Nodosilinea sp. FACHB-141: one gene and its partner. Each later gene encodes a partner of the first gene's protein in a complex. Links are inferred from orthologs where the notes say so. Each region holds a gene or a part of one and is shown on either strand. Other genes may lie near its edges. The genes, in order: H6F59_RS21990 and ureC.

What was found.
Region 2: the proteins of H6F59_RS21990 (region 1) and ureC are in contact, whole or in part, in a crystal structure (PDB 6ZO0), measured with the Sporosarcina pasteurii proteins. The link is inferred for Nodosilinea sp. FACHB-141 from one-to-one orthologs. Residues at the interface, in WP_115364121.1 of Sporosarcina pasteurii: Val2, Pro3, Gly4, Glu5, Tyr6, Arg7, Val8, Ala9, Glu10, Gly11, Glu12, Ile13, Glu14, Ile15, Asn16, Arg19, Gly37, Ser38, His39, Ile40, Arg60, Asn62, Ile63, Pro64, Ser65, Gly66, Thr67, Leu84, Gly85, Gly86; in WP_115362090.1 of Sporosarcina pasteurii: Met1, Lys2, Ile3, Asn4, Arg5, Gln6, Tyr8, Ala9, Tyr12, Gly13, Pro14, Thr15, Val16, Gly17, Asp18, Gln19, Val20, Arg21, Ala23, Asp24, Asp26, Trp28, Thr37, Tyr38, Gly39, Asp40, Glu41, Asn43, Gly47, Lys48.

The regions. Positions count from the first base shown.
Region 1 is NZ_JACJPP010000021.1:236,602-248,262, reverse strand. Bases 5,630-8,625 are described here. They hold H6F59_RS21990 (urease subunit beta), read right to left. Parts: upstream 7,283-8,625; coding sequence 6,977-7,282; downstream 5,630-6,976. Other genes in these bases: H6F59_RS21980 (urease subunit gamma), read right to left, coding at 8,346-8,625; H6F59_RS21985 (S41 family peptidase), read right to left, coding at 7,279-8,337; H6F59_RS21995 (PIN domain-containing protein), read left to right, coding at 6,301-6,690; H6F59_RS22000 (AbrB/MazE/SpoVT family DNA-binding domain-containing protein), read left to right, coding at 6,069-6,314; H6F59_RS22005 (cation-translocating P-type ATPase), read left to right, coding at 5,630-5,956. In the rest of the region: H6F59_RS22030 (sugar phosphate nucleotidyltransferase), read right to left, coding at 1-139; H6F59_RS22025 (segregation/condensation protein A), read right to left, coding at 385-1,251; H6F59_RS22020 (hypothetical protein), read right to left, coding at 1,337-1,594; H6F59_RS22015 (lipopolysaccharide assembly protein LapA domain-containing protein), read right to left, coding at 1,683-2,030; H6F59_RS22010 (DUF3153 domain-containing protein), read right to left, coding at 2,225-3,028; more of H6F59_RS22005, read left to right, coding at 3,155-5,629; more of H6F59_RS21980, read right to left, coding at 8,626-8,648; pgl (6-phosphogluconolactonase), read left to right, coding at 8,875-9,630; H6F59_RS21970 (FHA domain-containing protein), read left to right, coding at 9,825-10,262; metK (methionine adenosyltransferase), read right to left, coding at 10,363-11,517; H6F59_RS21960 (SufE family protein), read right to left, coding at 11,653-11,661.
Region 2 is NZ_JACJPP010000013.1:472,143-483,702, forward strand. The notes cover bases 5,732-8,626. They hold ureC (urease subunit alpha), read left to right. Parts: upstream 5,732-6,271; coding sequence 6,272-7,981; downstream 7,982-8,626. Other genes in these bases: H6F59_RS15970 (RNA polymerase sigma factor, RpoD/SigA family), read left to right, coding at 5,732-6,053. Also shown: H6F59_RS15950 (isoprenyl transferase), read left to right, coding at 1-623; pgsA (CDP-diacylglycerol--glycerol-3-phosphate 3-phosphatidyltransferase), read left to right, coding at 757-1,290; H6F59_RS15965 (AAA family ATPase), read left to right, coding at 1,611-4,616; H6F59_RS26785 (hypothetical protein), read left to right, coding at 4,869-5,000; more of H6F59_RS15970, read left to right, coding at 5,097-5,731; trxA (thioredoxin), read left to right, coding at 8,693-9,013; H6F59_RS15985 (TIGR00730 family Rossman fold protein), read left to right, coding at 9,251-10,315; glsA (glutaminase A), read left to right, coding at 10,441-11,427; H6F59_RS15995 (ferritin-like domain-containing protein), read right to left, coding at 11,440-11,560.

The DNA of each region.
Region 1 (11,661 bases):
CGAACCCGTGCTGGCGCAGCAGTTCGAGCAAGAACTCCATCACCGGTTTCTGCATGATCGGAATCATGGGCTTGGGAATGGTGTAGGTGATGGGCCGTACACGGGTGCCTTTACCGGCAGCCAAGATCATGGCTTTCATATGAATAGGATCCTTAAAATTTATGGGGGTATGATCTGTAGAGCGGTTTTTCTAGTGAGGGTTATAACCGACTAACTAGAAAAAGCTCGAAATAACGTCAACCTAGGGCAATTGCACTTGGTCATGCTAACAGCGCCCCAAACCAGAGCACTGGTAACCCATTAACCTTCAACGAGTTCTTACACTTTCCTTTAAAATAGCCCGGCATTCTTAGAAACGGTGATCTTCGTCACTGCTTCTTCGTCTTAGTCAGGCAGAATAAAGGCCGGCAGTTCGGCCTCTGCTGCGGTGAGAGGGGCGCGATTAAGATTTCTGACCCGTAAATCGCCGTAGAACTGATCTTGACCCAGCTCTACCTTCGACTGGGCCGAGAGAAACAGCAGCCCCCAAAACACGCCCACCTTTTCGTGGACGGCGGCGGCGTGGGGGGTATCAAAGTCGTGGGCATCTTCGAGATCGGCGGGCTTAAACTGGGGCCAGTGCTCTAGCAGCAGCTCAAAGTCGATCCACAGGGTGTCTTCGCCCAACTCGTCCCAGTACTGATCGAGGAAGGCTTCGAGGGCGGCAGCGATTTCAGAGAGGTTTTCTTGGTGGGCTAGCTGGGCGATCGCCCGCACGGCCTGGCGCTGGGGCTGGGGTCGAGCGCGTCGTGCCCGCAGGCGCGGGGTGTGGTCGGCCATCACTGTGGCCATGGTCTCGAGCTGCTGAATCAGCTCGTGGAGCGTGACCTGCCGCCGTTGGGGAATAGGGGCGACGGCGCGACGGTGCAGGTGCCGCTCTAGATTGCGGGGCAGGGGCACCAAATCGGGCAATTCTTCTTCCCAGATCTCTTCGGGGTTAGCTTCGGCCTCGGCTTCAGCTTCGGCCCGCACCATGGTGTCGGCCTTGAGCAGTACCAGCATGGAGGCGTAAAGAAATCCTTGACCCGACTCAGATAGATTAGCTTCGTAGGGGGTGCGGCCCTGGCTGGCCAAGGCTTCGGCCTGGCTCTTGAGCAGCGATAGGAAGCGATCGATCACATCGATCACCTTGACATCCCACGGGTCGATTTCGCCCTGATCGGCCAGGTCGATGAGAAATGCGATCGCAGTTTGAGCCAGGGACGATGACATAGATCGGGCGGTGCAAAAGCTTAGAGATCGCTAGACAGCCCCCGCTGTCTAAGTCGCCATGACGCGGCTATCGGCCCATGATAGCTCAAAGGCCCGTTTTACCTAACGACTCTATTACCGCATTGATTACCGCCTGGCCCCAGATTGTCGCCGTTGCCCCGCACCCGAGGATCACGAAACCGGCCTTGGCGATTTGTATTGGCTCAAGGCTGAATGGAGAGCCGTAGGAGAGCGGCAGCGCAACTAGCAAAGCGCCTAGGGCAGCACCCCCGGCAAACCGCGAGGCCCACCTGAGGGGTGAGCGTTGAGCAATCTGAGTAGGGTCATCGTCGCTAGACATCATGACGCTTTTTCTAGCACAACATCAGCTAAATCATAACAACTGAGGTCAATGACGATCTTGCCTACCCCTCCGGCTCCGCTGGCCTTACCTAAGCAACTGCTTCCCCATCTTCGACCTGAGCGGCGGGCAGCAGCAGGCTCTGTTCTTCGAGCTTGACCTGATAGCGCTGCACGTCCTGCTCCAGTTCCTGAATGCGAATTTCGCGCTGCTGCACCTGCTTGCCAAAGGACATGTAGCCTTGCACCTGCGCCCAAACGCTAAACACCCAGGCAAACACCGCGCCGATGCCCATAGCCATAATTAGCTCGACGCACAGCGGAGCTTCTACATCCAGGCCAGGAGCAATGTGAATTAGTACCCGCTCAGTGTTCTCAATGCCAAATAGCACCAGGGCTAGGGCAATCACAAAGATAACGACGAAATTTATCTGCCTCATGGCTCTGGGCCTCCCATCGCTAGTCAAAATCGCTAGGTCTATTTAACCAGGCAAGTTTTGTTTTTGGGTAAAGGTTTTTAGGAAATGAGAGGTGAATAAAGTCAAGAGATGAGGAAGATGGGGAAGGTGAGGGAGTTTGGGTTCTGTTGGCCTAGCGGCTCTATGAAGTCGAAGGAAAAAGGGTGAGGGCTTGCTTAGGGGGTGGGGATCTTGGGTTTGAAGATGCGATAGCGGAGGCCATAGCCAGCGAGCACTAGGGCTGTTATGCCGAGGGTGCCGAGGGCGATCGCGTTGGGCAACCAAAAGGTGGCATCAATAGAGGTGATCTGGCCTGGCTCAAGCTGCCAAGTGGCTCCGGTGGCGTCTTGCTGGGTAGGAGGGGTGGCAGTAGGAGCAAGTTGGGCTAGGCCCCAGGGCACTTGCAGCCGAAAGTGCAGGTCAGCCCAAGGGGCCAAATCAGCCGAATCATCCTGGTTGGGGGGTAGCTGGCTCAGGTCGAGGGTGTAGGTGAGGTGGGTGCGGCTGGCCAGCAGCCAGTTGGTTTGGTCGATGTCTAAGGTAAAGGGGACAGGCTCCCAGCCGGGCAGTTGTAGGTAGGTAGGACGGTCTGGGAGGGACAGTTCTTCGGCAGGGACGGATTCAATATCTGAGTCGGTGGCACTAGCAAAGAGCTGCTGAAAGCGATCGCCCAGGTCGGCGGCGGTACCAAAGGGCACAGTGAGGGTAATAGCCTGCGGGCTTTGGCTGAGTTGGCCACCGAGGGGGCGCGATCGCACCTTCAGATCCTCCAGCCAAGGTTCGAGGGTGGGCTGGGCCAGGGCGGCACCGCGATCGCTCAGAGCAATCGTCTGCGATAGTTGGCCGTGGCTCTGGTGGTCAAAGCGCAGGGTGAGGTCGTAGCGCAGGCAGCCGCTCAGTAGCAGGGGCAGCAGCAGCAGCAGCGTTTTCTGGAGAGGTCGCTTCGCGAATTGCCTCAGAATAATTCGAATAGGTTTCATTAGCCTTCGGTAAGCCCCTGCGCTATGTGCCAAAATCACTCAAAATCAATCTTTGTGCCCAGTTTCATAGCTCTGGCCAAAGCTATACCATTAGAGCCATAGATTCAACGTAGCCGGTAGCGTTGTATGAATGACCTTTCCCCAGCCTCTACGACCGCCTGGCATACGGTTGGTATCGACCAGGCTTTGCGTCAGTTAGACAGCAACGACGATACCGGCCTTACGGCTCAAGCGGTGCTCGATCGCCGCCAAAAGTACGGCCCCAACGAGCTAGAAGAAATTGGCGGCCGCCCCGCCTGGCGCATTCTGCTCGACCAGTTCACTAACATCATGCTGCTGATGTTGATGGCGGTGGCGGTAGTGTCGGGGGTGCTCTCCTATAGAGATCAAGAATTTCCTAAGGATGCGATCGCGATTTTTGCGATCGTCATTCTCAATGGCGTGCTGGGCTATCTGCAAGAGAGCCGGGCTGAGAAAGCCCTAGCTGCCCTGAAGCAAATGGCGTCGCCCAGCGTGCGGGTGCAGCGCGACGGACGCCTGCAAGAGGTGCCCTCCCAAGATCTCGTGCCCGGCGACATTATGCTGCTCGAAGCCGGTGACCAGGTGGCTGCCGACGGTCGTCTGCTAGAGGCCAGCAACCTTCAGCTGCGCGAGTCTGCCCTGACCGGCGAAGCCCAAGGGGTCAACAAACAGGCTACTCGCACCCTGGCGGCTGATACAAGCCTAGCCGATCGCAAGAACCTGGTGTTTCAGGGCACGGAGGTAGCGCAGGGCCGAGGTCGCGTACTGGTAACCGGCACCGGCATGAAAACCGAGCTGGGCCGCATTGCCGCCATGCTGCAAGGGGTTGAAACCGAGCCCACTCCGCTACAGCAGCGTATGACCCAGTTGGGCAATGTGCTGGTTAGCGGGTCGCTGACCCTAGTGGCGATCGTCGTAGGCGCTGGCGTGTTTTTTGGCGGTTGGGGAGCCTTTGAACGTCTGCTAGAGGTGGCCCTAAGTATGGCCGTGGCGGTGGTGCCCGAAGGCCTGCCGGCGGTGATTACCGTCACCCTAGCGATTGGCACCCAGCGCATGGTGCGCCGCCAGGCCCTCATTCGTCGCCTGCCTGCGGTGGAAACCCTGGGCTCTGTCACCACGATTTGCTCTGACAAAACCGGCACCTTAACCCAAAACAAAATGGTGGTGCAGCGGGTGCGCACCCTCTCCCAATCGCTGCAAATTACTGGGGAGGGTTACGCCCCTGAGGGTGAGTTTGTCAGTGAAGGGCAGCCGTTAGACCCTCGCCAGGTAACCGACGTTGGTCTGCTGCTGGTAGACGGTCTGCTGTGCAACGATTCTGTGCTGCAAAAGGAGGGGGGCGATTGGGCAATCATGGGCGACCCCACCGAGGGAGCCCTGGTAGTGATGGCGGCTAAAAGCGGCCTCGATCGCCATCGCCTGGGCCACGAATTGCAGCGGGTCGTAGAGTTTCCCTTTTCGTCAGAGCGCAAGCGCATGAGCGTGGTGTTTAGCGGCGTACATGCCCTCGCCGCCGATCTGACCCTGCCCAAAGCCCTGGCTAACGCCCCCTACCTCATGCTGGCCAAGGGATCGCCAGAAATGCTGCTTGAATGCTGCACCAGCGGCCTGAAGGGGACAGAGCAGTTTGAGCTGGATCAGGAGACGCGATCGCGCATTCTGGCCGACAGTGCTGCTATGGCTGCCCAGGGGTTGCGGGTACTGGGCTTTGCCTATCGCTCCATCACCACCGTGCCCAATGAGGGCGACCCCGATCTGGCCGAGCGAGATCTAGTGTGGCTGGGCCTGGTGGGCATGATCGACGCCCTGCGGCCCGAGGTGCGGGTGGCGGTGCAGCGTTGTCGGGTCGCTGGCATTCGCCCCATGATGATTACCGGCGACCACCAGCTGACCGCTATGGCGATCGCCCAAGACCTGGGCATTGCCGATGCCGATGCTCGCTCTCTCAGCGGCGCTGAGCTGGAAGCCATGAGCCAGGCCGAGCTAGAGGCCGTGGTCAAAGAGGTCAATATCTACGCCCGAGTGTCGCCTGAGCACAAGCTCCGCATTGTCAAAGCTCTGCAAAAAGACCACCAAATCGTCGCCATGACCGGCGATGGCGTCAACGATGCCCCAGCCCTCAAACAGGCCGAAATTGGCATTGCTATGGGCATTACCGGCACCGACGTGAGCAAAGAGGCCAGTGACATGGTGTTGCTCGACGACAACTTTGCCACCATCGTCGCCGCCACCGAAGAGGGTCGGGTGGTCTACACCAACATTCGCCGGTTTGTGAAATACATTCTCGGCTCTAACATTGGCGAACTGCTTACCATTGCCCTCTCGCCGCTGCTGCTACCGATTTTGGATGTGCCCCTGAGCCCGCTGCAAATTTTGTGGATGAACCTGGTCACTGACGGCTTCCCGGCCCTGGCCCTGGCGGTAGAACCCGCCGAACCCGACGTGATGGAGCAGCCGCCCCACGACCCCCAGGAGGGCATTTTTGCCCGTGGGCTAGGGGCCTATATGCTGCGCATAGGCATTGTGTTTGCCATTATCTCGGTGTCGATGATGGTGTGGGCCTACCAGCACGCCCAGCAGGGCGGCGACCCCGATCGCTGGAAGACGATGGTGTTTACTACCCTCTGTCTGGCTCAGATGGGCCATGCGATCGCCGTGCGCTCTGGCAGTCGCCTCACGATAGAGATGTCGCCCTGGTCAAACCCCTTTGTGCTGGGGGCTGTGCTTCTCACCTGCGTGCTCCAGCTCATGCTGATCTACGTAGAGCCCCTGCGGAATTTCTTTGGCACCCACCTGCTTAGTTCCTTCGAACTGCTGATCTGCTTTGGCTTTAGCACCCTGCTGTTTGTCTGGGTCGAAGCCGAAAAAATCTACCGCCGCATCCGAGGCAAAGTCGTGAGGGACTAGCGTTATTCACTCAATCACCCCTCTACATCATGGGCCTGACCAAGGCCCTTGCCTCTCCGGCTGGCTTCACTAAAGCTCCACTAAAATAGTAGTAAACCTCCCTCTTTTCGCTATGTTCAGCACCACTGTCACCGACACTGGGCAGATAACTTTGCCTGACGAAATTCGGCAGCATCTCAAACTCGTCAGCGGCAGTCGGGTCGAGTTCGTCATTGACGAAAGCGGCCAGGTCAAAATCTTTCCCCTCACCGTTGCCATAGAAACCTTGTCAGGCATCCTGCGTCGGCCTAATACCTCCCCCGCTACCCAAGATGACATGGATGCTGCCGTTTCTGAGGGAGCTAATGATTGGGCTTGATACCAACATCCTGGTTCGCTACCTTACCCGTGACCACGAGCCGCAATGGCAGCAAGCCTCTGAGGTCATTCAGCAAAACCAACCCTGCTTTATTGCCAACATCGTTTTGTGCGAACTCGTTTGGGTGCTTAGAGGCGCCAAATATCGCTTTCAGAAAACTGAAGTGGTCGATATTCTAGAGGCAATGCTCCACAGCGCTGCCTTTGAGTTTGAAAACCGTTCAACCCTTGACCAAGCCCTTCAGCGATATAAACAGGGCAAAGCAGATTTTTCTGATTACCTGATTGGAGCCGTCTCTCGGCAGGCGGGTTGTACAGAAACCGCAAGCTTCGACGGTAAGTTGAAGGGAGAAAAGGGATTTCAGTGCTTGGATTAGCGTCTCTAGCTAACGCTGCGTGGTGATGGGAACACAATGCTGATGTGTTCCCAAGGCTGTCTACCACCGCTGATTTCGATCATTAATTCTTCCTCAAATCGCCTTCCCTATGCCTTTAAAGCTCCAACAGAGCCGTGAGGCATGGGGAAGGTCAACAATCAGGTCATCTTGCAGAAAATTCCCCAATATCCGCCATCACAAGCACAATTGTTTACCCCATTTTTCTAAAGGAGGCAGGGGAGATAACCCGAGTATCTTCATCATGGTAAATGCCTACAATTAGGGACTACAGTGCCCCTTCGACCTGGGCATTAAACCCGTAGACCCGTCGCTCCCCAGCCAACGGCACCAAAGTTACGTCGCGCTCATCGCCCGGCTCAAAGCGCACGGCGGTACCGGCAGGAATATCGAGCCGCATACCCCGGGCCTGGTCGCGGTCGAAGCTCAGCGCCGCATTCACCTCAAAAAAGTGAAAGTGGGAGCCAACCTGAATGGGGCGATCGCCCGTATTGGCCACCGCCAGCGTTACCGTCTCTTTGCCCGCGTTCAGCTCAATTTCGCCCTCGGCGGGCAATAGTTCTCCGGGAATCATGACGGGCCTCCTAGGTTGGCAATTAAGTCTTGGCGCTTTTGCTGAAGCGATCGCTCAACTCTGGGCAGGGTTTCCTCTAGCTCACGGCGAGCCACGCCCTCAGGCTCAGCCTCTAGCAGGTGGTTGAGGGCCATCAAATGGGCCGTATCGAGGGCGGTTTCTGCCGGCACCTTGACGGTAGGAACCACCCCTGTACCGTCCCAGTTTCTGCCGGTGGTGGGGTTGATCGCCTGGCCCGTGGGCATAAACACCCAAAAGTGGTCGTGCAGGCGAAAGCCCCGCCCTGGGTTAGCCCCGCCGCGCGTGGTTTCGCCCACCACGGCTCCGCGCTTCAGCACTTGCAGGTTGTAGGCAAATTCCTCCGCCGCCGAAAAGGTCTCAGGGCTAGTGAGGGCAAAGACGGGCTTGTCGAGGTAGCGCTGCCCCGGCACGTAGGGCACCGTCCACCACTGGTGGGTTTCGTCGGTCTCGCTCCAGTACAAGTCGTTGAGGTGAACGGGTGGATGGGCGGGAAGTAGATAGCTGCACAGCAGCGCCACTGTAGCTGGGGAGCCCCCCTGGTTGTGGCGCAGGTCAAAGATGAGGGCGTCGGTATGGGCCACCAGGGTCATGGCAGCGGCCAGGGTGGCGCCGGCAAACTCTGGCGGCTCAAAGCTAAAAAGCTGAATGTAGCCTACGTTGCCCGGCAGACGCTCAACTTTATTGAAGTCAAAATTGCGGCGACGACTGGCCTGGTACTGGCGCTCGATCTCGGCGGCGTCGGGCGCTGTGTCAGGCTCCAGGTGGGGCAAAGGGGCAGGGCTGAAATGCAGGCGCAGGTTGCGATCGCCGCTCATCTGCTGAAGCTGAGCCGTTAGCGTATCGGCCAGCTGCTGCCCGCCAGTCAAGTCGCCGTAACCTCCTGCCTCTAAGCGCTGCTCAAGGTCGTTCTGAATTTTTTCTGCCACCTCTGGAAACACGTAGGCATCGAGCTGGGTGACCAGGGCTCCCAGCACGGCCTCGATCGCCTCAGCATCTAGCACAATATCCCCTGGGTTAGAGCCAGAAACAGCCATGGATTGCCCTACCGAATGGGTTCGTGAACAGTAACTAGCTTGGTGCCGTCGGGGAAGGTAGCCTCCACCTGCACGTCGTGAATCATCTCCGCCACTCCATCCATGACCTCGGCTCGGCTAAGCAAGGTAGTGCCGTAGCTCATTAGGTCGGCCACAGTGCGCCCATCGCGCGCCCCCTCCAAAATGGCCGCAGAAATGTAGGCAACGGCCTCGGGATGGTTGAGCTTCAGTCCGCGGTCTTTACGGCGTTCGGCCACCAGGGCAGCGGTAAAAATTAGCAGCTTGTCTTTTTCCTGGGGGGTCAGTTGCATGGGGCAAGATGCGATCGCAGGGTACAGAGCTAACCGTAAGCTTTCAAGGTTTTGGGCGGCTTGTCAACCAAGGCCTTCACCTGATTGAGTTCTGGCTTCAAAATTAAAGCTTAAGCCATCGGCGCCAGGGTAATAACTACGTTAGTCTGCTGGTGAGAAACAATCAAAACGTTCTAACATCTAGCCCCCAAGACCCGCTAGAACCCCTATTTGGTAACCCCTGCCTATGACCGCGCCGCAGCTTGAGATCTTGTCCGACAAGCCTGCCCTGGTGCAGCGGGCCCTAGCCCTGGTGGTCGAGGCCATCCACAGCGCCGTAGCCGACCACGATTACTGCACCCTGGCCCTGGCTGGTGGCAGCACCCCCAAACCCCTCTACAGCGGCCTGGCCGAGCAAGATCTGCCCTGGGAAAAACTCTACATTTTTTGGGGTGACGAGCGCTATGTGCCCCTCGACCACCCCGATAGCAACGGGGGCATGGCCAAGGCTGCCTGGCTCGACCGGGTACCCATTCCACCCGATCACATTCTCTATGCCCCTACCCTAGAGGGGGATCCAGCGGCCTCGGCCCGCCAGTACGAGGCGATGGTCAAGTCGATTTTTGGCGGGCTTCAGGGCCTTGGCCCCGATCAGGTGCCCCGCTTTGACCTCATTTTGTTGGGTATGGGCGATGACGGCCACACGGCCTCCCTCTTTCCCCACACCGAGGCGCTGGGGGTCAACGATCGCTTGATTACCGTGGGCCAAAAGGGCATCGACCCTCGCCTCACCTTTACCGCCCCGCTGATTAACCACAGCCACCGGGTCATGTTTTTGGTGGCCGGGTCCGACAAGCAGGCTGCCCTAAGCCAAGTCTTTGCGACCGATGGCGACGACGAGGCCTATCCCTCCCGGATGGTACGCCCCCAGGGAGAACTGCGCTGGCTGCTCGATCGCTCAGCGGTGGGCGACCTTGACTTGGCAGCAATGGTCCCTAACTAAAGCTTTCAACCAGGGGTTTCACTCCTCTCTGAATTGCTGCGGTGCTGAACTATTATCTAAGCAGGCTGCTCGACAGTCCTGGAGATAAATGGCGTCTGCCGACCGTCAGCGGCTGAGAATCCTAAAATGGGGGTTGGGCTTCGTCAGACTCTTCTATGATTAGACACTACAGGGATCGTTTTTGATTGAGTAATGTGATTACCCTCTCGCTGCTCCATCCTCTCCACAAAACTCCAGTGCAGAGCTGGTCTTTTGATCAAGAATCGGTGATTCGCATTGGTCGATCGACCGATAATAACGTGGTTCTATACAGCGCTGTGGTCTCTCGCCACCACGTTGAAATTCACCGCACCGACAATGGCTGGGCGGTGAAAAGCATCGGTACCAACGGTACCTATCTCGATGGTCGTCGCATTACCGAAGTCCCTGTAGAAGATGGCATTGTGATTCGCCTGGCGCGATCGGGGCCTAACATTCAAATTCACATGTCTGAAGAAAAGCGCGACCCCCTCAAGGAATTGCTCAGCCGTCGCCGCACCGAAGACCTTAAAGACCACGACCACGGCACCCAGAGCGAGCCCCACGACGAAGAACGCGCTCTGCCCCACCAAACCACCGTCATCAACCAGTAGAAGGTGAAGGTTTTCTCAGTTTAGGAACGCAATTACAAAGGCGGGGGGCGGTCAAACTGACCGCCCCCCGCCTTTGTGTCCTACCCGCTTGAGCCGGGCTCTAAAGAGCGGTCTTGAGCAGGTCAGCTCTGTCGGTTTTTTCCCAGGTGAAGTCGGGCAGCTCGCGACCAAAGTGGCCGTAGGCAGCCGTCTGCTGATAAATTGGGCGACGCAGATCGAGCATGTCGATTAAGCCCTGGGGGCGCAGGTCAAAGTGTTTGCGCACTAGCTCTGCGATCGCCCCGTCAGAAATCTTGCCCGTGCCAAAGGTGTTAATTGAGATCGAGGTGGGCTGAGCCACTCCGATAGCGTAGGAGACCTGAATTTCGCAGCGCTCGGCTAGGCCCGCCGCCACAATATTTTTAGCAACATAGCGCCCGGCATAGGCCGCCGAGCGATCGACCTTGGTGGGATCTTTGCCCGAGAATGCGCCGCCACCATGGCGAGCCATGCCGCCGTAGGTATCAACAATAATTTTGCGCCCGGTGAGGCCGCAGTCGCCGACGGGGCCGCCAATGATGAACTGCCCTGTGGGGTTGATGTGATATTGGGTATCGGCGTGGAGCCAGCTGTTGGGCAGCACCGGTTTAATGATTTCTTCCATCACCGCTTCGCGGATGTCAGCTTGAGAAATATCGGGGTCGTGCTGGGTCGAGAGCACCACCGCTTCCACCGCCACCGGTTTTAGATGCTCGTAGCGCAGGGTAATCTGGCTCTTGGCATCGGGGCGCAGCCAGGGCAACACGCCGTGTTTACGCAGGTAGGCCTGCCGCTCTACCAGCCGGTGGGCGTAGTAAATTGGGGCGGGCATAAGGGTATCGGTTTCGTTGGTGGCGTAGCCAAACATCAACCCCTGGTCGCCTGCGCCCAGATCTTTGTCGGTGGCCACATCGACGCCCATGGCGATGTCAGAGGACTGTTTGCCAATGGCGTTAAGCACCGCGCAGGAGGCTCCGTCAAAGCCTACATCGGAGCTGTCGTAGCCAATGGCCAGAATTACATTGCGGACAATGTCTTCTAGATCGACATAGGTGTTGGTGCGCACTTCCCCAGCTATGACGGCCATGCCGGTCTTAACTAAGGTTTCGACCGCTACTCGGGCATGCAGGTCTTCTTTGAGAATGGCATCCAAAACGGCATCGGAAATCTGGTCGGCCATTTTGTCGGGATGGCCTTCAGACACCGACTCAGAGGTGAAAATACTGTACTCGCTCATGGAATTAGGCCCAACCAGTGGCAGAAGGAATGCAGGCAGAATTCAACCGAGGCTGAATCGCATTCCAAAGTTTACCAAAGTTTGACGAAGTGCCAGAGTTGTGGATCGTTTGCCCTGGTTAGAGCGGGGCTGAGTTTAGCTCAG
Region 2 (11,560 bases), on another replicon or contig:
GCCACCGCCGGGGAGTAGACACCCTCAAAACCCTGCTACGCTGCTGCCGCGACTGGGGTATTGGGGCGCTGACGGCCTATGCCTTTTCGACGGAAAACTGGGGCCGCCCCGTTGAAGAGGTAGATTTTTTGATGGCGCTGTTTGAGCGGGTGCTGCGCCAGGAACTGCTGGAGATGATGGAGGAAAACGTCCGCATTCGCTTTGTGGGCAATCTGGCGGCCCTGCCGCGATCGCTCCAGGGCGAGATTCATCAGGCGGTCACCCAGACCCAGGGCAACCACGGCATTGAGTTTACGGTGGCTACCAACTATGGTGGTCGGCAGGAGATTGTGCAAGCTTGCCGAGCGATCGCCGAGCAGGTGCAGCGGGGAGAGCTTAACCCCAACGACATCAGCGAGGAGCTGTTTAGCCGCCACCTGTACACTTCCGAAATTAGCGATCCCGACCTGCTGATTCGCACCAGCGGCGAAATGCGGATTAGTAACTTTCTGCTGTGGCAGCTAGCCTACGCCGAGATCTACGTGACCGACACCTTGTGGCCAGACTTCGACACCTCAGAGTTTCACCGAGCGCTCTATGCCTACCAGCAGCGCGATCGCCGCTTTGGCAAGGTCAAGGGATAGCGCCTGAGCTTGTCCCAGCAGTCCCTTTCCCTAAAGACCTCTCCTAGGGGAAGAGAAACTTGGGGCCAAAAAGAACTTTGATGGAAGGGCGCTAGGCGCTGCCCCATTCACTCCAATAAGCATTCAAAAATCTATGAACATTCCTACCTGGATCACCGTCTCCCGGCTGCTTGGCGTTCCCCTCCTGCTGGTGCTGCTCCAGGCACCGACGGCTACCCAGCGGTGGTGGGCGGCGGGCATCTTCGTGGTGGCGGCGAGCACGGACTGGCTCGATGGCTACCTAGCGCGCCGACTCAGCCAGGTGACCGATTTGGGCAAATTTTTAGACCCGCTGGTGGACAAGCTGCTGGTGCTGGCTCCCTTGCTCATGCTGGTGGGGCTGGGCCAAGTGCCTGGTTGGGGCGTGTTTCTGATCGTGGCGCGGGAAATTACTATTTCTGGCTGGCGAGTTAACCCGGCCATGCAGGGAGGTGCGGTGCCGGGGGCAAACCTGTGGGGCAAGGCCAAAACTGTGGTACAGATTGTGGCGATCGCCCTGCTCTTGGCCCCGCTACCGGCGGTGTGGGATGGGCCAGCGCAGATTTGCTTTTGGGCAGCGGTGGCGCTGACCCTAGCATCGGGCTTGGTATATCTGTGGCCCCAAATGCAGCCCAGCCGCAGCGCTTAAGCAGGACGGTAGGGCACAATGTCATAAAAAGTCCTGGAGTTACTTCAAGTCTCGGCCGAGTGTCTGCTAAACTAACGAAGAACTACTTCTTGGAAGCGTGGCTGAGTGGTCGAAAGCGCCTCCCTGCTAAGGAGGTAGGGGAGTAAACCTTCCCTCGTGGGTTCAAATCCCACCGCTTCCGTATTTTGAGTCTACAAAAGCAGCTGGTATGAGTGCTCATACCAGCTGCTTTTGTCTATAAACTAATAGCTTTTTAAAGATACAGGAGTACTCAAGGTTCTCCTGTACTGTAGGCTGAGAATGATGGTGCTAATGTACCCATGATTCCCAAGCACATTGCCCTCAAAAATTTTCTCAGCTATCGCAACGCCAGCCTAGACTTTAACGGGCTGCATGTAGTCTGCGTGGCGGGGCCCAACGGCGCGGGCAAATCGTCGCTGCTGGAGGCGATCGCCTGGGCTCTCTGGGGCCAGAGCCGAGTAGCGGCCGATGACGATGTCATCCACCAGGGCGAGATGGAGGCCCAGGTGACGTTTCAGTTTCACCAGGGTGACCATACCTACCGGGTGATGCGTAGCCGCCACCGCAGCCAGGGCACTAGTCTAGAGTTTCAGGTGCACACCGAGGAAGGCTGGCGGGTGCTGACCCAGCGCGGGGTGCGGGCCACTCAACTCTTGATTTGCCGCCACCTCCGGCTCGACTACGACACCTTTATTAACTCCGCCTACCTGCGCCAGGGCGGGGCCGACGACTTTATGCTGAAGCGGCCCGGCGAGCGCAAACAAATTCTGGCCGATCTGCTCAAGCTCCACCAGTATGACCATCTGGCTGAGGGCGCAAAAGAGCAGGCTCGCCAAGCCAAGGCCGAAGCTACCCTACGTCAAACCCAGTTCGACGAACTCACCACTGCCCTGGCCGACTACGAACCGACCCTCCAGCGCCAGGCCCAGCTCCAGCAAGAGTTGCACGATATCGATCAGGCCCAGGAGCGCGATCGCCAGCAGCAGCAGCAGCTTCGCACCCTTGAGCAAACCCACTACGCCTACGATCAGCAGCTTCAGATGCAGCGACAGCAGCGGCAGCACCTGACGGCTCTTTTGCACCAAACCGAAACGTCTCTGGCGGCGCTGACCCGCGAGCAGCACCAGCATGACCAGCGTTTGGCTCAGGCCGCCGAGATTGAGACCGGCTTAGCTGAACTGACGGAACTAGAGGCAGAGGATGCTCAGCTCAACCAGCACTTTCAACGCTACCAGGCGCTAGAGGCGCAGCGTCAGAGCTTAGAAGCTGAGTGGCAAGCCCAGTCGGCCGAGGCACGCATGCGCCTAGGTCAAACCCAGCTCCAGTTGGCGGCCTTACAAGCCCAGATTGCCGATTTAGACGCGGCTCTACTGCAAAGCGAAACCGTTGATGCGGCCCGCCAGCAGTTTCTCATGGCCAAAGCCCGCCTCAAACATCTAGATGCGCTGCAGCTTCAGGCTGAACCCTTACAACAGCGACGACGACAGCTAGAGGCCGGGCTACAGCAGGCCCAAACCCGGCTTCAAACTCGGCTCGAAGAACTCGCCGCCGCTGCCCAGCAGCTCCAACAGGACCAGGTGAACCCGCCTCAACTAGTAGCGACTGCCCAGGAGGTGTCAAAGACCCTGAGCTATCTAGAGCAGCGCCGGGCTTACCAGGAGCAGGTGCGCGAAAAGGGACTAGAGCGGCGCAGCTTTATGGAGGTGCTTCAGTCTAATCAGCGCGCCTGCGAAACCCAGATTGCTCAAATTGGCCAAAAGCTAGGCATGCTGTCTCAACCGGAGGCCGTCTGCCCCCTGTGCGATCGCGCCCTCAAGCCTCGTCACCGCGCCCTGGTTGAAGGTCGTCATCGCCAGCAGCAGCAAGAACTGCAGGAAGAGATTTGGGTCATTCGCGAGCAGCTAGCTGTTTCAGAGCGCGAAATTCAGGTGCTGCGGCAGGAGTATCGAGCGGTCGAAGCCGAACTGGAGGCCTACGCCCCAGTGCTTCAAAAGCAGGGCCAGCTCACAGCAGAGATGGCCTCCCAAGCCACCGTCCACGAGCGGCTTCAGGCCCTAGAGGCCGAGCAGCAGCGCCTAGAGCAGTCCCTAACCGAGAACCAGTACGCCCTCGACCTACGCACGGAGCTGCACCAGATCAACAACACCCTGGCCCAGCTAGCCTACGACGATCGCGACCATGCCCTGACCCGGGGCCAGGTCAATCGGCTGCGCTGGGCTGAGATCAAGCACCACGAGCTCGTCCAGGCAAAACGCAGACGGCAGCAGCTCGAGCGGCGGCAGCAGCAGCTTAAGGCCGACCAAACTGCCCTTGAGACTGACCTGGCCCAGCTTCAGGTTGGCACCCAAGGCCAGGCCTTAGCGGCAGCCCAAGCCGCCCTTGAGCAGTTCAGTTACCGCATTGACCATCACCAAAAGGTGCGCCAGGCCATGCTAGCAGCCCAAGTCTGGCGACAGCGCCACCGGGAGCTAGAAGCAGCCCGCCAGCAACAACCCCAGCGACAGGTTCAGATCGAGGGACTTCAGGCCCAGGAGCGGCAGCAGCGCCAGGAACTAGAGCAGTTGAGCGCAGCGATCGCCGCCCTAGAGGAGCAGCACCAGGCCTTAGCCTACGATGCGAATGCTCTAGAACAGTTAGAGCGGGCGATCGCTGCCCGTCAGCACCAGCGCGATGCCCTGCTGGCCCAGCTAGGTGCCCTGGGCCAGGCCCGCCAGCACCTCGATGACCTGCACCAGGGGCTAGCCCAAAAGCAACAAGAGTTGGCCGCCGTACGCCAGCGCCAGCGGGTCTACCAAGAATTAGCACAGGCCTTTGGCCACAACGGCATCCAGGCGCTGATGATCGAAAACCTGCTGCCCCAGCTAGAGGCCGAAACCAACAACCTGCTAGGCCGCCTGAGTGCTCACCAGCTTCATGTGCAGTTTGCTACCCAGCGGGCCACTAAGCGCGGCCAAGGGGTCATCGACACGCTAGATATTCTGATTGCCGACGCCCAGGGCACCCGCCCCTACGAAACCTACTCGGGCGGCGAGGCGTTTCGGGTCAACTTTGCCCTGCGGCTAGCCCTGGCCCGACTATTAGCCCAGCGATCAGGCTTAGCGCTACAGCTGCTCGTCATCGATGAAGGCTTTGGCACCCAGGATCAGCAGGGGTGCGATCGCCTAATTGCAGCCATCAATGCGATCGCGGCTGACTTTGCCTGCATTCTGACCGTTACCCACATTCCCCATTTTCGAGCGGCCTTTCAAACCCGCATCGATGTGACGAAAACCCCTCAGGGATCGCAGCTCTCTCTCTCAGCCTAGAACTAGCTCAGATTCCGTAAACCTTTAAGTAGCTTCTCAGATTTTTATTAACATTCTTTTTAGATTTTAAGAATTTCCCCTTTGGTCAGTCCAGAAATATGTCTTCTGGAATGCAATATGACCCAGTCAATCGCCTTAATCTATAGGGGTAAGAGCCTACGGGACCAAGGAGGACTGAGTATTAATAACCATTCACGACCTCCTTCATAAATGTTACAGTTGTTTACATATTCCATTAACAACCTTTTACCTATGAGCTTTGTTGGACCCCTTTTAGAAGTTGGTATTGCTGCTGTTGCTGCCGGTCTCATTCTCAAGCGTCAGGCTGAGGAAGCGGCTCTAGAGTCTGAGCCTATTCCAGTGCCGGTGCGCTCTCGCCGCTAGGCTTCGAGCCAACCGTCATCCCTGTGCTAGACAACTACTGCTTTTCTGGGCTTTGAGCCCTGCCGTTCCCCGTCGCTCTCTCCCCACTGTGCCGCTATGAGAACTGTGCAAAATTCCACCGACCTAGTTCGCACTTACCTAAAAGAAATCGGTAAGGTGCCTCTGCTCACCCACGAAGAAGAGATCGTGCTGGGTAAGCAGGTGCAAAAGCTGTCGGCCTTAGAGGCTAAGCGGCAGGTTTTAGAAGAGACAGCCGGCCACGGTCTGACCCTAGAGCAGTGGGCCAGCGCGGTCAACATGCCCCTACCTGAACTCAAGGCGATTGTGCGCGATGGCAACCTAGCCAAGCGCAAGATGGTAGAAGCCAACCTGCGCCTCGTGGTCTCGGTGGCCAAGAAGTATATCAAGCGCAACGTCGACCTACTGGACCTGATTCAGGAAGGCACCATCGGTATGCAGCGCGGGGTGGAAAAGTTTGACCCCACCAAAGGCTATCGTTTCTCTACCTACGCCTACTGGTGGATTCGCCAAGCGATTACCCGCGCCATCGCGGAGAAAAGCCGCACCATTCGCCTGCCCATTCACATCACCGAAAAGCTCAACAAGCTCAAGAAAGCCCAACGCACCCTGTCTCAGCGTTACGGGCGAGCGGCCACGGTGGCTGAGCTAGCCATCGAGTGCGACCTGACTGCCAAGCAGGTGCGCGACTACCTAGAAAAGTCTCGCCAGCCCCTCTCCCTAGACCTCAAAGTGGGAGACAACCAGGACACCGAACTGGGTGAACTGCTCGAAGACGATGGCCCTTCGCCAGAAGACTTTGCCACCCAGGTCTCACTGCGCCAGGATTTGGAGCGGCTGATGGGCGATCTGACTCCCCAACAGCGAGAGGTGCTTTCCCTTCGCTTCGGTTTGTCCGACGGCAAGACTATGACTTTGGCCAAGATTGGTGATCTGCTCTCCATTAGCCGTGAGCGAGTGCGCCAGATTGAGCGCGAAGCCTTGACTAAACTGCGCAAGCGCCAGTCTGACATCCGCGAATACCTAGCTAGCTAAGGAACTGCGCTTCTTGCAGGGTTGCAACGCGCATCCCATTGAACTTATAGCCTGAGGGAAAATCCCCTCGGGCTATCTTTTTGGCCTTGGGCAGAGTGCTGGGCGGAGGGAGGGCTTCTGCGCGCCAAGTTTGACAACCGTAGCCCAATTGACCAAACCGGGGAGATCCCGCATTCTAGAGTGGTTCTAGCTAGATTCGCCCCAACTGAGGAGTCCCCATGAGCTATCGCATGGACCGCCGTGCCTATGCCGAAACCTTCGGCCCGACGGTGGGCGATCGCATTCGCTTAGCCGACACCGAGCTCATCATCGAAGTCGAGCAGGACTTTACCACCTATGGGGACGAGGTGAAATTTGGCGGCGGCAAAGTTATCCGCGATGGCATGGGGCAGTCGCCGATCGGACGCGACGCGGGCGCGGTAGATATGGTGATCACCAACGCCCTGATTTTGGACTGGTGGGGCATTGTTAAGGCCGACATCGGCATTAAAGACGGCAAAATCGACAAAATTGGTAAGGCGGGCAACCCCTACATTCAAGACAATGTCGACATCATCATTGGCCCCGGCACCGAGGTAGTGGCTGGAGAAGGCATGATCGTCACCGCTGGGGGTATTGACAGCCACATTCACTTCATTTGCCCTCAGCAGATCGACACCGCGATCGCCTCCGGCATCACCACCATGATCGGCGGCGGCACCGGCCCTGCTACCGGTACCAACGCCACAACCTGCACCCCTGGCGCCTGGAACATCTGGCGCATGCTGCAAGCCGCCGACGCCTTTCCCATGAACCTAGGCTTTTTGGGCAAGGGCAACAGTGCTCAGCCGGAAGGATTGGCGGAACAGGTGAAAGCCGGCGCCATGGGCCTCAAGCTCCACGAAGACTGGGGCACCACCCCTGCTACCATCGATACCTGTCTTGGAGTAGCCGACGAGTACGATGTCCAAGTGGCGATCCACTCCGATACTCTCAACGAGGCGGGCTTTGTCGAAGATACCATTGCCGCCTTCAAAAATCGGGTGATTCACACCTACCACACCGAAGGGGCTGGCGGTGGCCACGCGCCGGACATCATTAAAGTGTGCGGCGAGGCCAACGTGCTGCCGTCGTCGACTAACCCCACCCGGCCCTACACCCGCAACACCCTCGACGAACACCTCGACATGCTGATGGTGTGCCACCACCTCAGCCCCAGCATTCCCGAAGATATTGCCTTCGCCGAGTCGCGCATTCGCCGCGAAACCATTGCCGCCGAGGACATTCTCCACGACCTTGGTGCCTTCAGCATGATCTCTTCCGACTCCCAGGCCATGGGCCGAGTGGGGGAGGTGGTGATTCGCACCTGGCAAACCGCCCACAAAATGAAGGTGCAGCGGGGGCCGCTAGCGGAGGATTCTGATCGCAACGACAACCACCGGGCCAAGCGCTACGTGGCCAAATACACCATCAATCCCGCTATCACCCACGGCATCGCTAACCACGTAGGTTCTATCGAAGCGGGCAAACTAGCCGATATTTGCCTATGGCGGCCTGCCTTTTTTGGGGTGAAGCCCGAAATCGTGATCAAGGGCGGTTTGATTGCCTGGGCGCAGATGGGCGATGCCAACGCTAGTATTCCGACGCCGCAGCCGGTACACATGCGGCCTATGTTTGGCAGCTACGGGGGGGCGATCACTGCCACCTCCCTCACCTTTATTTCTCAAGCTGCGATGGATCTGGGCATTCCTGAACAGATTGGCATCGCTAAATCTACCGCTGCTGTGGCGAACTGCCGCAGCCTCAGCAAGGCCGACATGAAGCTCAACGCCTATCAGCCCCACATGGAGGTCAACGTCGAAACCTACGAAGTGCGAGCTGATGGCGAATTGCTGACCTGTGAACCGGCTGAGGTTCTACCCATGGCCCAGCGATACTTCTTGTTTTGATGCCGTTGAATCAAAACAAGTCCCAACGGGTCGAGCTAGGGTTGGCAAGCAGCTGCTGACGATAAGGGCGATCGCTCAACTGAAAAACACCAGTAATTAAGCCAAAAATTTGTTGGAAGGCATCTACAATGGCCTAGATGCCTCAAAGTAGAATAACGGCAAACTGAAGCTCGTACCCAGGCAGTTGAGGCAGAGCAAATGACAGCCAGCAGCAATCCATTAGGGTCATTAGATAACCGGACAGATCGGGCCGGAGCACGGGGCGACAAAACGCTGTCTAAGCCGGCATTGGTAGTTGGGACTAAGCTAGAACGCAGTTATAGACAGTGGTGAGGTCACCTGCTACATCCCAAAACGCCTTAGCATCCGACCTTGAATCACTACGCAAGTTCCCCAAAGCAAAAACAACTTGTAGCTATCATAAGTTTGTTGCGAATGTCATTAAGCAGTGGCAGATTTTCAAGTGTCCACAGTACAATAAAATGGTACTGAAACCTTTGTTTCAGTTCACTCCTCACACCACACTCCGCCCAGGCCATTGGTCTGGGCGGTTCCTTATTTAAAGGACCTTTAGCCCGAAAATGCTGAAATATGGCTAGTTTAGCCGAGTTAGCACCCATCCCCTCGGTAGATATTGATCCCTCGCCTAAGAAGCCGGGGATTGGCTATGATAAGATTGCGTGTGGTTAATAACGGCAAGGAACACAAGGCATGGCAGCCGCTCAGGTAACAGACTCTACGTTTAAGCAAGAAGTTCTTGAAAGCACCGTTCCCGTACTGGTTGATTTCTGGGCTCCCTGGTGTGGCCCTTGCCGTATGGTGGCTCCGGTAGTCGAAGAAATTTCTGAGCAGTACGACGGCCAAATCAAAGTCGTTAAGGTCAATACCGACGAGAATCCGAGCGTGGCCAGCCAGTATGGGATTCGCAGCATCCCCACTCTGATGATTTTCAAAGAGGGGCAGCGGGTTGACATGGTAGTGGGCGCCGTACCCAAAACCACCTTGGCAAACACCCTTGAGAAGTATCTCTAAGCTCACCTTTCTCTGCCTAAAGCTACTCAAGACCAGCCGCATGGCGTGACGGGGGCGATCGCTTCAACCTTTGCACCAAGTTTCAGCAGAGGAACGTCGTCGCAGGTTTAGTCACTAGCTTATTAACATCTGATACAGCCCTCTAGCGTTGGTTAGTCTCTCGCTAGAGGGTTTTTGCACGGCAGGGGGCAAAATTGTCGCTAGAATAGGGTGCTGCCTCTATGGACCCAACGGCGTATGGTTGCGCTTCCCTCAAATTTACCCTCTAGCCTTCAAGCCGATTTGGCCGCGGTGTTTGAGCAATTGTCTCACTTAGAGCATGGCAAGCTCATTCGCCAGGTGCTAGAGACCATTCTGCGGATGATGGGACGGGAGGCAGACCGACTCGACTGGAAGATTTTGAATTCTGCTTTGCTGGATATGGAGCAGGGATTTCAGGTCTTTTACCCCTACCGGCATACCCGCAAAATTACTATCTTTGGCTCGGCTCGTACAGGGGCGATCAGCCTCGATTATCAACTGGCCGAGAAGTTTGCCAAGCAGATCACCGAGCTGGGCTTTATGGTTATGACCGGTGCTGGGGGCGGCATCATGGAGGCGGGTAACGCCGGAGCTGGTGCAGAGCAATCCTTTGGATTAAACATTCAGCTACCCTTTGAGCAAGGCGCTAACCCAGTGATGGAGGGCGACCCTAAGCTGATCAATTTCAAGTATTTCTTTACTCGCAAGCTGTTTTTCCTGCGCGAAAGCGATGCCCTGGTGCTGTTTCCAGGAGGGTTTGGCACCCAAGACGAAGCCTTTGAGTCGCTAACGCTTATTCAGACTGGCAAGGCCGACCCCATGCCCGTTGTCATGGTCGATCATCCTGGCGGTAACTACTGGCAGGGGTGGGATAGCTACATTCGCGAGCACCTGCTGAGCCGAGGGTTAATTAGCCCCGACGACCCTAGCTTGTACACCATCACCGACAATGTCGATGACGCCTGCCACGCCATCAGCAGTTTTTATCGGGTATATCATTCCTGTCGCTATACCAGCGATCGCCTCATCATTCGTCTCAAGAGCGATCTCCCCGATGGCGCTGTCGACCTGCTTAACCAAGAATTTGGCGACGTTTTGGCCAAAGGAAAAATTGAAAAGTCTGCCGCCCTAGCCGAAGAGCAGAAAGACGCAACTGTCGCTTTGCCACGGTTAGTGATGCACTTCAACAACCGCGACTTTGGCAGGCTGCACCAGTTGATCTGGCGGCTCAACGACCTAGGCGACCATCGTCCCGAGGCCCAGCACCCCGAGCAGAAGTAGGTGATGTCGGTGGGTGGATGGATAGGCGGGTGGTCATCCCTCCTCTATTTCAGCGTGTTTTCACGCTAGTAATTCTTCACTCCTGCACTTGCCTATTCACTTACCCACTACCCACCGACTCCCCAATGACCCAGGTTCAAGCGTTTTTGGAGCAGCTTTACCACAAGTTTAAGGGAGTTTCTGAAGGGCGAGTAGCGTCTTATATTCCCGAGCTGGCGCGGGCTAACCCCGACTGGTTTGGCATTAGCATTGTCACCCTCGACGGCCGCACCTACGAGGTCGGGGATGTGGCGCAAAAATTTACCATTCAATCGATTTCAAAGGTGTTTGTCTACGCCATGGCCCTAGAGGACTATGGCCGGGAAAAGCTGCTCAAAAAAGTGGGGGTGGAGCCCACTGGGGATCCATTCAATTCCTTAATTCGGCTAGATGAGGACTCTAAGCGCCCGGATAACCCAATGGTGAATGCGGGAGCGATCGCCACCACCGGACTGATCCCAGGCAAAGACCCCGCAGAACGCCTCAACCGGCTGCTGGCCATGTTTCAGCGCTATGTTGGCGACGAGGTATTTGTCGATGTATCGACCTTCATATCGGAGCGCTCCACTGGCCACCGCAACCGGGCTATGGCCCACCTAATGCTCAACTTCGGCATGATTGACCAGCCCATCGATGAAGCGCTCGACCTGTACTTTCAGCAGTGTGCGGTGCTGGTTACGGCCCATGACCTGGCAGTGATGGCCGCCACTCTAGCTAACCAGGGCGTTAACCCCATCACTGGGCAGCGGGCAGTGGGGGCCGAGCATGTGCGCGACATTCTCAGCGTTATGTATACCTGTGGCATGTATAACTTCGCTGGGGAGTGGGCCTTTCGGGTCGGTATTCCGGCCAAGAGCGGGGTCTCAGGCGGCATTCTCGCCGTCGTGCCAAACCAGGCTGGCATCGCCGTGTTTTCGCCGCCCCTCGACAGTCGCGGCAACAGCGTTCGTGGGCTCAAGGTTTTTGAGGCTCTGTCCCGAGAATACGGGTTTCATCTGTTTGACCTGTCTTTGGGCCACTGCCGCTTTGCCCAGGCTATTCAACCCGTAGATGCCGTAGCCTTAGATGCTTAGCCCCCTGATTGCTCACACCAGGGATAGCTCTGGCTTTTGACCGGGCTGCACCAGGCTGGGCCGTTCTGTGGCGGGCTTAGTGACAAACTCCACCACTTTGCCCAAATCCTTGAACATCTTGCTTTCGATGTCG